Regions from separate parts of the Pseudoalteromonas sp. BSi20311 genome, predicted to be linked through region 2. Evidence: riboswitches for the same ligand, from Rfam matches in the RefSeq annotation. Region 2 holds a riboswitch; the other holds the start of a gene.
The links. A riboswitch is a leader RNA that binds a small molecule or an ion and turns the genes downstream of it on or off. The one in region 2 is predicted to bind lysine.
Positions count from the first base shown of each region.

Region 1 (5,087 bases), on a different contig from region 2:
CCATAGTGCCCTCGTCAATGAAGGCGCCAATATTTACGTACGCAGGTGGCATAATAATAGTGCCTTTGGCGACATGTGCACCACGACGTACACTTGAACCACCTGGCACCATGCGAACGCCTGCTGTGGCTTCAAAGCATTGCGGCGCTAGATTATGTTTATCAACAAAGCCACCAGGAAACTCCATGTTAGTGCCGTTTTTAAACGCCTCTAAAATGCCTTGCTTTACTTCTACGTTAGCGTGCCATTGGCCGTTTTCGTCTTGTGTTGCTGCGCGAACTGCGCCCGTTTCTAAATTATTTAATAGTTCTAACCAGCTCATTATAAAAACCTGTATTTAATGCCAAGATAAAATGGTGTTGTTTGCCGATGAAATGTCATCTGTGTATGTCAGCTCAAGGTGTGTTAAAGGTGGACGTAAATGCGGACTGCTAATACGCCCTTGTAAATGCATTAACACTTTGACTGGGATAGGGTTTGCTACTGAAAATAAGCTATTGATAGCGCTAGACCACTGGGCAAAAAGATTAGGGTGTTGGCCGCTTAAACTGCGCTTTACAAACTCATGAGTTTGCACTGGCCATGCATTGGCTGCAACCGACACTAAACCTTTTGCACCTGCTTGGGCAAAATAAGGCATGAGGGCATCGTCACCACTAAAAATGGCTAATTCAGGCGCTGCTTGTCGATAGGCTTCAAATTGAGAAATACAGCCACTGGCTTCTTTGAGTGCCCATAAATTTTTATGTTGTTTGAGGTTTTCAATGGTTGCAATGGGAATGCTAACCGCACTACGTCCTGGTACGTTATAAAGCATACAAGGATGAGAACTGGCATTGAGCAGGCTTTCAAACCAATGCGTTTGCCCCACTGCACCGGGTTTGGCGTACAAAGGCGAGCCAAGTAAAAAACCATGAATAGGCAGTTGGTTGCAGTAGTTAACCCATTCAAGCTGCTGCTTTAAGTTACTACCACCGACTGCGACCATAAGCGGGACGCTCGGCTGTAATTGGCAAACATGTTCTACGATGGCTTGCTGCTCTTTTAGGGTCAGGGCTAACCCTTCGCCAGTGCTACCAAGTAATAAAATGCCGTTGTTAGCGGCTTCTTGTTCGGCCACCAAGGTGTCTAAGGTTGCGTAATCAACTAGGCCATTTTGATCAAATGGGGTGATCAGCGCAGTCCATAAATGGAAATTGTTAATATTGAAGTTGTTGATCATCTCTCACGAACTTATAGGGCATTCGTCGAGTTATTGGCGGGTATTTAGGGTGCCTGACTCTTTGAATGTATTTATAATTCGAAGAGCGAATGGGCTTAAATAATAGGGCGCACGGCCTTATTATACTAAGACCAGAAGCTCTCCACCAAATATGTTATTGGTGACAGTCGCTAGGATTCAACCTAGTCGCCCGAAGTAATCTTTCACAAAAAAGTGTTACCTCTCGGCGTTAATTCCCCTCACGTATGCTCAATGGAGTTTGCGCTCCTAACATACGCTACCTGAATAACGCACCTCTTCCAGCCCTTTGCACTTGCTATTGAAAAATCAATCAGCAAATACAATGTAATAGGGTAAGTGTGGCGATTAAACCACTTTAGCCGTCTAGGTGTCAAGTGACTAAATACAGAATAGTTCATCGATAATAGCAACGGTTACGTATTGGCTGCTTTTCTCGTAAACTAGTTTCATGGTCGAAGTAAGGTATTAAGTAGATGGAAAAATTTAGCGATATTTATAAGCGTGCAGTGGAGCGAAAGGGCTCTGAAAAAATGCTTAAATTGTTACTCGCAAAACCTTTATCAACAAAGCAACTCGTCACATTAAGTGATGATGATTGGCTAGAAGAATTTACTCGGAAGGTTTTTCAAAGTGGCTTTTATTGGTCGGTGATCAACAGTAAGTGGGCCGGATTTAGAGAGGTTTTTTGGGACTTTAGTGTTGAAAAGCTATTGATGATGCCACCAGACATGTTAGAACAAAAAGCCAGTGACGAACGAATTGTGCGCAATTATAAAAAAGTAAAAACCATTACTGATAATGCGTATATGATCCATGAAGTTGCAGAGCAGCACGGCAGTTTTAGTCAGTTTATTGCTAACTGGCCAAGTGAAGATATTATTGGTTTGTGGGCCTATTTAAAAAAGCATGGTGCGAGGCTTGGTGGTAATACCGGTCCTTATGCGTTGCGTGCCTTAGGAAAAGATACTTTTTTACTTTCAAGGGATGTAGAGAGCTATTTGCGTGCCCATAAAATTATAGACGGTGGCTTACAAACTAAAAAGTCACTGATTGCAGCGCAGGCATTCTTCAATGAGCTACAGCAACAAAGCGGCTTAAGTATGCAAGAGCTAAGCTTAATTGTCGCTTATGGTGTCGGCGACAACCGTATAGGTATAAGCCAACAACAACAGGATTAAACATGAAATTAGTGCCAAGGTATACCGACATTGGTGAGGGGTTTGCAATTAGCGATCATCCAGCCAAGGTGGCAGCGCCACAATTATTGTTATGGAATGAGCCCTTAGCCGAACAATTTAATATACAAGTGAATGCCGATTCTCGGGCAAGTGTATTCAGCGGTAATGAGCCCCAAGCTGTTTCTGCAGTTGCACTTGGGTATTCGGGGCATCAGTTTGGTCACTTTTCTCCGCGCTTAGGAGACGGGCGAGCGCATTTACTTGGCGCGATTAGTGATGATAAAAACCAGCTTTGGGATGTGCAGTTAAAAGGCGCTGGCGCTACGCCATTTTCGCGTGGTGGCGATGGGCGCTGTGCATTAGGTCCCGCCATTCGCGAGTACGTAATGAGCGAAGCAATGTACGCGCTTGGTATTCCAACCACGCGTTGTTTAGCCGTGGTTGGTAGTGGCGAAACCGTTTATCGTAACCCGCCTCAACCTGGCGCTATTGTAACGCGACTCGCGAGTAGTCATATTCGAGTGGGTTCGTTTCAATATTTAGCCACCCAAGGCGATGTTACCAGTTTAAAAAACTTAGCCGACTTAGCCATTCAAAGACATTACCCTGAAATTAACAGCACTGGCGCCCAGCGTTACTTGGATTTTTTAGCGGCGGTGATTAGTCGTCAGGTTAACTTAGTCATAAGCTGGATGAGGGTGGGATTTATTCATGGTGTTATGAACACCGATAACACCTTAATTAGTGGTGAAACCATAGATTACGGCCCATGTGCCATGATGAACCAGTTTGATTTTGATACCGTGTTTAGCTCTATTGATAAACAAGGGCGTTATGCGTTTGGTAATCAGCCAAACATGGCAAGTTGGAACTGTGCCCGCTTAGCAGAGAGTCTAATAGCGCTGATCAGTGACGATGACGAGCAAGCGGTGGCAATGATGACGCCTTTAATTGAGGGCTTTTCAACGCAATTTAACCAACAATTTAGCGCTATGTGGGCGCAAAAGTTAGGGTTAACAGTCGCGGATGATAAAGATAATGAGTTGGTGGGAGAGTTACTAGGGTTATTAAAACAACACCAGCTTGATTATACCAATACTTTTAATGCGTTAACTGAATCGTTAAATGGACAAGCGCAAATACCATCAGCACTCGTATCATGGGCGCAGCAATGGCAAACACGAACTAATGAGCATAGTTATAATATAATGCGACAGGCAAATCCAAGTGTGATTCCGCGTAATCATATTATTGAAGATATTATTACTCAGTACACTACGCATGGGGATAGTGAGCTACTCAGTCGTTTTAGCCAAGTGATGGCGAGCCCTTACTCAAGCCATGTGCAGGTCACAGAGTTTCAAACGCCGCCCGAAGATGATAAGAATTATCGTACTTTTTGTGGTACTTAAGTATTCATTGTTGCGTTTTAAAATGAATATAAAAGGTCATTTTTTACCCCTGCGATGTTCATTCATAGAGTAAACTATGAACGGGTGATACCATAACTCCATAAAGGCCAGTGATCGTGTGGGGTTTAAAGCGATTGTTTGCTTTTTGAGCTAGCCTGAGCTAGCTTGTGTTCATCGACATTTTTTATGAGCTAGTTTTATTATCCTAGATATTGAAAAAAATATATTTGCGTTAAGCATTGATTAACAAAGACTCAGTTACTATATAGGTAAGTTGGAAGAGCTAGCAATGCTTAGCTACATTTTTAGTTGTTAAAATGGGAAGAAAACAATGAAATTAAAATCACTTACAATGGCTATTGCGTTAGCTGCAACTAGCGCATCTACTTTCGCAGCCGAGCAAGAAGGCTTTTACATCGGTGCATTCGGCGATTATTACGATGCTTCGTGGAAAAACATGCGTGAGCAAGCTGGCCTTGACGTTAATGAGTCAACAGGCTGGGGTGCTGAATTAGGCTACCGCTTTAATGATTACTGGAGTGCGCGTTTAGAGTACGCAGATCTAGACTTCAATGCTCATGATAAAGTACTTAACAATCGCAACGATATTGACGGCGAACGTTACGGTATCGATGCGCTTTACCACTTTGGTGGCGGTCCTTTTTACGGTTTATTCGGTCTGAAAGATATTGATGTTGTTGATGACAACACGTTTGTAAACGCAGGTGTAGGTTACCGACACTTTGTTACAGACAACTTCTTTGTAAATGCTGAAACCAGCGTTTACCAAGGTTTAGACAAAGGCTACACAGATGTTGGCGCAAAATTAGGTATTAACTACTTCTTTGGCCAAAAATCAGCGCCAGTAGCAGTGGTTGAGCCAGCACCTGAGCCAGAAATTGTTCCAGTACCAGTAACACCTGTAGACACTGACAAAGACAGTATTCCAGATATTGATGATAAATGTGCTAACACACCGATGACAGATGCGGTTGATAGCGATGGCTGTACACTTTATGAAGATACTGAGGTAACAGTAAGCTTGTTAGTGACATTCCCTAACAATGATTCATCTGTATCTAATCAATACTTAAATGATATTGATGCAGTGGCTTCTTTCTTGAACGATCACCCTGATACAACAGTATTACTTGAAGGTCACACTTCAGAAGTAGGTAAAGCATCTTACAACAAGTGGTTATCTAAAAAACGTGCTGATGCAGTAGCTAAAAAGCTAATTGCTGATGGTATTGC
Region 1 covers NZ_BADU01000002.1:67,200-72,286, forward strand. Annotated here, with positions in the region: gene P20311_RS00455 (2,3,4,5-tetrahydropyridine-2,6-dicarboxylate N-succinyltransferase) at 1-322, opposite strand, end outside; gene dapA (4-hydroxy-tetrahydrodipicolinate synthase) at 338-1,222, opposite strand; lysine riboswitch at 1,350-1,529, opposite strand; gene P20311_RS00465 (DNA-3-methyladenine glycosylase I) at 1,717-2,421, shown strand; gene P20311_RS00470 (YdiU family protein) at 2,424-3,833, shown strand; gene P20311_RS00475 (OmpA family protein) at 4,165-5,087, shown strand, end outside.
Region 1: linked by a shared signal. The riboswitch ahead of dapA (4-hydroxy-tetrahydrodipicolinate synthase) and the one ahead of lysC (lysine-sensitive aspartokinase 3) in region 2 are both predicted to bind lysine.

Region 2 (5,087 bases):
TTGGCTTGTTCAACAATATTTAAAATGGCGTTTTCGTTGTGTAAAAACAGTTTAATTATTTTACGAACCCGATCATCCATAATGCGGCTAAAGCGGCGTAAATCATCAAAATCTTCCATTTCACCAGCATTAGATAGCCGATTACCTAAGCGAGCTAAATCATCAACCAATACGCTAATTTCTTGTGCTAAGCCTAAATGCTCTTCTTGCAGTAAAAAGGTAGCAAAGTCAGCAATAGCACGGTTAATTTCTAGTTGTGACGATTTAGCCAAGGGAATAATAATTTCTTGATTTAATAACCGATTGGTTTCTTTATAAATGCGCTCATTATTCCACGTCGGTTGCTTTTGCTTAATGGCATTTTGAAGATCTTTAATACTAAAGTCGGCCATTTTAAAGCGTTTAAATAATAGCTCTAATACACCCCAATGCTCAGTGAGGGTATTAAGTAGCTTTTTAGCTGGGATCATAAGGCGTTACAACATCCTAGTATTCGTTATTTTATATTTCTTGAGCTTATATGGTATTCGTTTTTGCGACGATTTAATAATAGTTTTTACACCCACATAGTGATAGTATCCGCGCCGAATATAGGCACATAGAATATGTGGGTATATTTTTTACATGGTTTCAATTTTTACTTAACCCCGAAGGTTGTTTAATATCATGGTTTCCTCGATTATCCTGACGCTGATAGCGATTGCATTCTTGCTTATCGTTATTGAGGATGTGATTCACGTTAACAAAGCCAAAACGACATTATTTTTTGGTACGCTTTGTTGGATTATCTCCTTTATTTTTCCTCTTAATGGGCAAAGCCCCGAAACGATTCAAACCCTCCTAGACCACAATATTTTAGAAATTGCTTCCTTATGGCTGTTTTTAATGGCCGCAATGACCTTTGTTGCCTATTTAAACTCCAAAGGACTCATCGAAAATGTTGTGAACCGGATTATGCCAACCAGCATTAGTGAGCGAAAGCTGATGTTTTTGGTGGGGAGTTTTGCGTTTCTATTTTCATCTATTTCCGACAACGTTACAGCCACATTGATTTCCTTGGCAGTGATTATGTCATTAAAGCTTGAAGCCAAAAAACTAGTTAAGTACGCCACCTTAATTGTATTTGCAGTGAACTCCGGCGGTGTTTCACTTATAACGGGTGATGTAACCACGTTAATGATTTTCCTTGATGGTAAAGTCACCATTAGTCACTTATTACTGTTAATTGTGCCAGCGTTATTAAGCGTATTATTACTGGCTACCTTGTTATCAATTGGTATGAACAAGCAGTTAGAGTTTAAAAAGACTAAATTCAAACGCATCGAAAAAACCGACATTACTATTGCTGTTATTTTCTTCACTACGGTTATTTCTACCCTCACTTTAAGTGTTTTATATAGTGTGCCGCCATTACTTACTTTTTTACTCGGCCTGTCTATTATGTTTTTAGTCGCGCAATTTTTAATGCGTAAAAAAGACATCAATAAAGATATGATCGACTTTATACGTGACATAGAGTACGACACCTTATTGTTTTTCGTAGGTGTGTTATTACTTGTTGGCGCATTAAAAGAAGTGGGCGTGCTAAGCCAATTTACAAACCTGTATACAGTGATGGCGCCAGAGTACGCTAACTACTTAATGGGTATTTTATCGGCCGGTGTTGATAACGTGCCACTAACGGCTGCGTTACTAAAAGCTGACATTGTAATGAGTCAACAGCATTGGTTGTCGTTTACGTATGCAACTGGTGTGGGTGGTTCAATGCTGATCATTGGTTCGGCGGCTGGTATTATTGCTATGAGTAAGGTTAAAGAACTTACTTTTGCAAGTTACCTTCGTTTGTCGTTGTATTTGTTAGTGTGTTACACCTTTGGTTATGCTGGCTCTTACTTTATGGGTAGTTTTATTTGATTTTATAATAAAACGACTTGACAGCTAGACGTCTAAACGATAACTTTCAAAGCCGCACTCTTAGTGCGGTTTTGTTTTATTAGCCACTGGTTAATAATACATTCAGAAGAGGTGCGATACTTAGGTACTTAATGCGAGGCAACGACAGCCTACGACCATTAAGGAGGGAAGTACTCGCCGAGGAAAACAATGGGTCGTTACTATTGTTTTTCGGTTTATGGGGCTGAATCCTCAAAACTGTCACCAATTTAGGTGGAGAGCTTCTGGCAGTAGATTTTTCTTATCTTTATTTCCTGCCAAGTTCTTCTTGTTTTATTGCGGTTTGGATGCCGCGAAAGGAGACGAAATGACTACCCAATCAGTGCCACAAGGTTTACAGAGCACAAAATCAGATTACATTGTTGCCAAATTTGGTGGCACCAGCGTGGCTAATTTTGAGGCCATGAGCCGTTGTAGCGAAATCATTGTAAACGATAACAGCGTTCGAATTGTTGCAGTGAGCGCCAGTGCCGGTGTAACTAATCACTTGGTGGCACTTTGCAAAGCCGATATTGATGCCGCAGAGCGTCAACAGCATATTGATGGTGTACTTGCGATTCAGCAGGCAATTTTAACTGATCTGACCCTAGATAATGATTTAGCGCTTGGTTTTAATAACACCCTTGATGAGTTTCAAACTCTGGCACATCAAATACTGACAACAGAGCAGCAACACGATGAGCTACTTAGCTTTGGCGAGCGTTTATCGTCGTATTTATTTACTCAAGTATTACGCTTAAAAGGCTTAAATTCGCAGCGTTTTGATGTTCGCCAGGTGCTTAAAACTGATAGCCAATTTGGTAAAGCCACGCCAAATGTAGCCGCTACAGCGCTTGCAGCTAAAGAGCATTTAATTCCTTTACTAGAGAACACGGTTATTGTTACTCAGGGTTTTATTGGCAGTGATGAAAACAATGTAACCACCACACTGGGTCGCGGTGGCTCTGATTACAGTGCCGCCTTGTTAGCTGAAGCAATTAACGCTAAAAGTGTGCATATTTGGACCGACGTAGTGGGGATTTTTAGTACCGATCCGCGTTTGTGTGCTAAAGCGACACCTATTGCGCGTTTAAGCTTTGATGAAGCGGCAGAAATGGCCACTTTTGGCGCTAAAGTGCTGCACCCAGCTACAATTTTGCCAGCCAGTCGCAGCCATATAAATGTGTTTGTTGGCTCAAGCACAGAGCCAGAGCGTGGGGGCACGTGGATTGAACGTGAAAAATCGCAGCTACCAGGTATTCGTGCGGTCACGCAACGTAAAAACCAAATACTACTGACCTTAAAAAGCCCTGAAATGCTATTAGCGAGTGGTTTTTTAGCGCGTATCTTTACTATTTTAAGTGAATGCAATATTTCGGTAGATTTGGTTACCACCTCTGAAATTAGTGTAGCAATTACCCTTGATAATGCGCCAAATGCATCACGCCCAGAGCTAGATCAAGAGTGCTTAGATAAACTGGCTGAGTTTTGCCATGTATCGGTTGAGAACAATCTAACCCTAGTAGCACTTATTGGGTCTGAAATTGTATTGCGTCAGCACGAAATGAATTTAATGCAGGTGTTGAGCGAATTTAACATTCGTCTTATTTGCCATGGTGCGAGTAAACACAACCTGTGCTTTTTAGTTGAGCAAAATGAGTCCGATGCTGTGGTTCAAGCTATTCATAGCCGACTACTTGAAGGCGAGCTGGCTGCTTAACGTTTTCAATGAGATAAATGAGCACCGCCAGTCGGTGCTTTTTTTTGCCACAACGCTTATATCAAACTGCTCGTTTACATCATTTGTTAATGTGGTGCTGGTTGCATTTAATTGCGTGTTGCCAAGCTCACAAAATACATTAGGGCTTAATAGCTGGGCAATAGGGCGGCTGGTTGCTTTTGCTAATGCCTCTTTTAATGTCCAAAGTCTGAAAAATGTCGCCGCTTTAGCAGCTGTGCACGGTTGCTTAGTTATAAGTGCCACTTCTGCAGCATCATAAAAGTGCTTTGCGAGTTTTTCAAATGGTCGTTTCAAACTGATTTTTTCTATATCAAAACCAAATAGCGAATTATTAATATTTAGGGCCACGCCTACCAAACCATGAGAGTGTGACACACAGCAACTACACACAAAGTTATTATTTATATTTAGCTCAAGCTTGCTGGTTTGTTGATTAAATTCAGAGCTGATGTTGCTCAGCGCTATATCACTGCTGTTAGGTAATACGCTTTTGACTAAATATTTTAGCAATAGTCGCGTTGCTACATACTCTTTTTTTGCTTGTGGTGTTTTACGACGCGCGATGACACTTAATTCAAACGGGCTTAAAAACTGCGTGAGTGTTAGCTCATCAACCTGCAATTGGCTGGCATCAAATAATAAAATGGTGTGGTTATTATTCTCAGCAAGCGGTGTTTGTAATAACTGATTGTCGAAGTAAGCTGAACTCATTATTGCTCGTTAAAAGTGAATACCGATTACATAGTTATCGTTATAAGCTGGATAGTTTGTGAGCGGTTGTTTGCTGTTATGTGCGCTAAGTACATTTTTATTACTCAGTCGCCCTTAAATATGGTTTAATTCACATTCGATAAAATAATAACAGATTTGTAGGTGTATGACACAAGTGCGTGATGGTTTTCAAAGTCGACTTGGTTTTGTATTGGCAGCAGCCGGTGCTGCGGTAGGTTTAGGCAATATATGGGGTTTTCCTACACAGGCTGCTAATCATGGTGGCGGCGCATTTTTATTGGTGTATTTTATTGTTATTTTTTTGCTAGCGCTGCCTGCATTATACACCGAGTTGTATTTAGGCTACAAAGCCCAAGCTAATCCGGTTAAAGCCCTAGGCCAAGCATGGCAAGACCATGCGCCTAAAGTTGGCGCTGCTGCAGGTTATATAGGCTTAGCAGGCGCAATAGTCATGTTAAGCTTTTATTCAATAGTGGCAGGTTGGATGCTTTCTTACGCCATAGAGCCTATAACCACCTTTTTAGGCTTGCAGAGCTTGAGTGAGTTTTTACATAGCGACTCTATGCTACGTAATTTTATATTTACGCCGCTGATGCTTATTTTAACCGCCAGCATTATTTTAAAAGGGGTTAAATCAGGAATTGAAACCTGGTCACGCCGTTTAATGCCATTATTACTTGTT
Region 2 covers NZ_BADU01000022.1:49,767-54,853, reverse strand. Annotated here, with positions in the region: gene P20311_RS02445 (hypothetical protein) at 1-470, opposite strand, end outside; gene nhaD (sodium:proton antiporter NhaD) at 667-1,914, shown strand; lysine riboswitch at 2,013-2,185, shown strand; gene lysC (lysine-sensitive aspartokinase 3) at 2,261-3,652, shown strand; gene P20311_RS02430 (4'-phosphopantetheinyl transferase superfamily protein) at 3,626-4,384, opposite strand; gene P20311_RS02425 (sodium-dependent transporter) at 4,551-5,087, shown strand, end outside.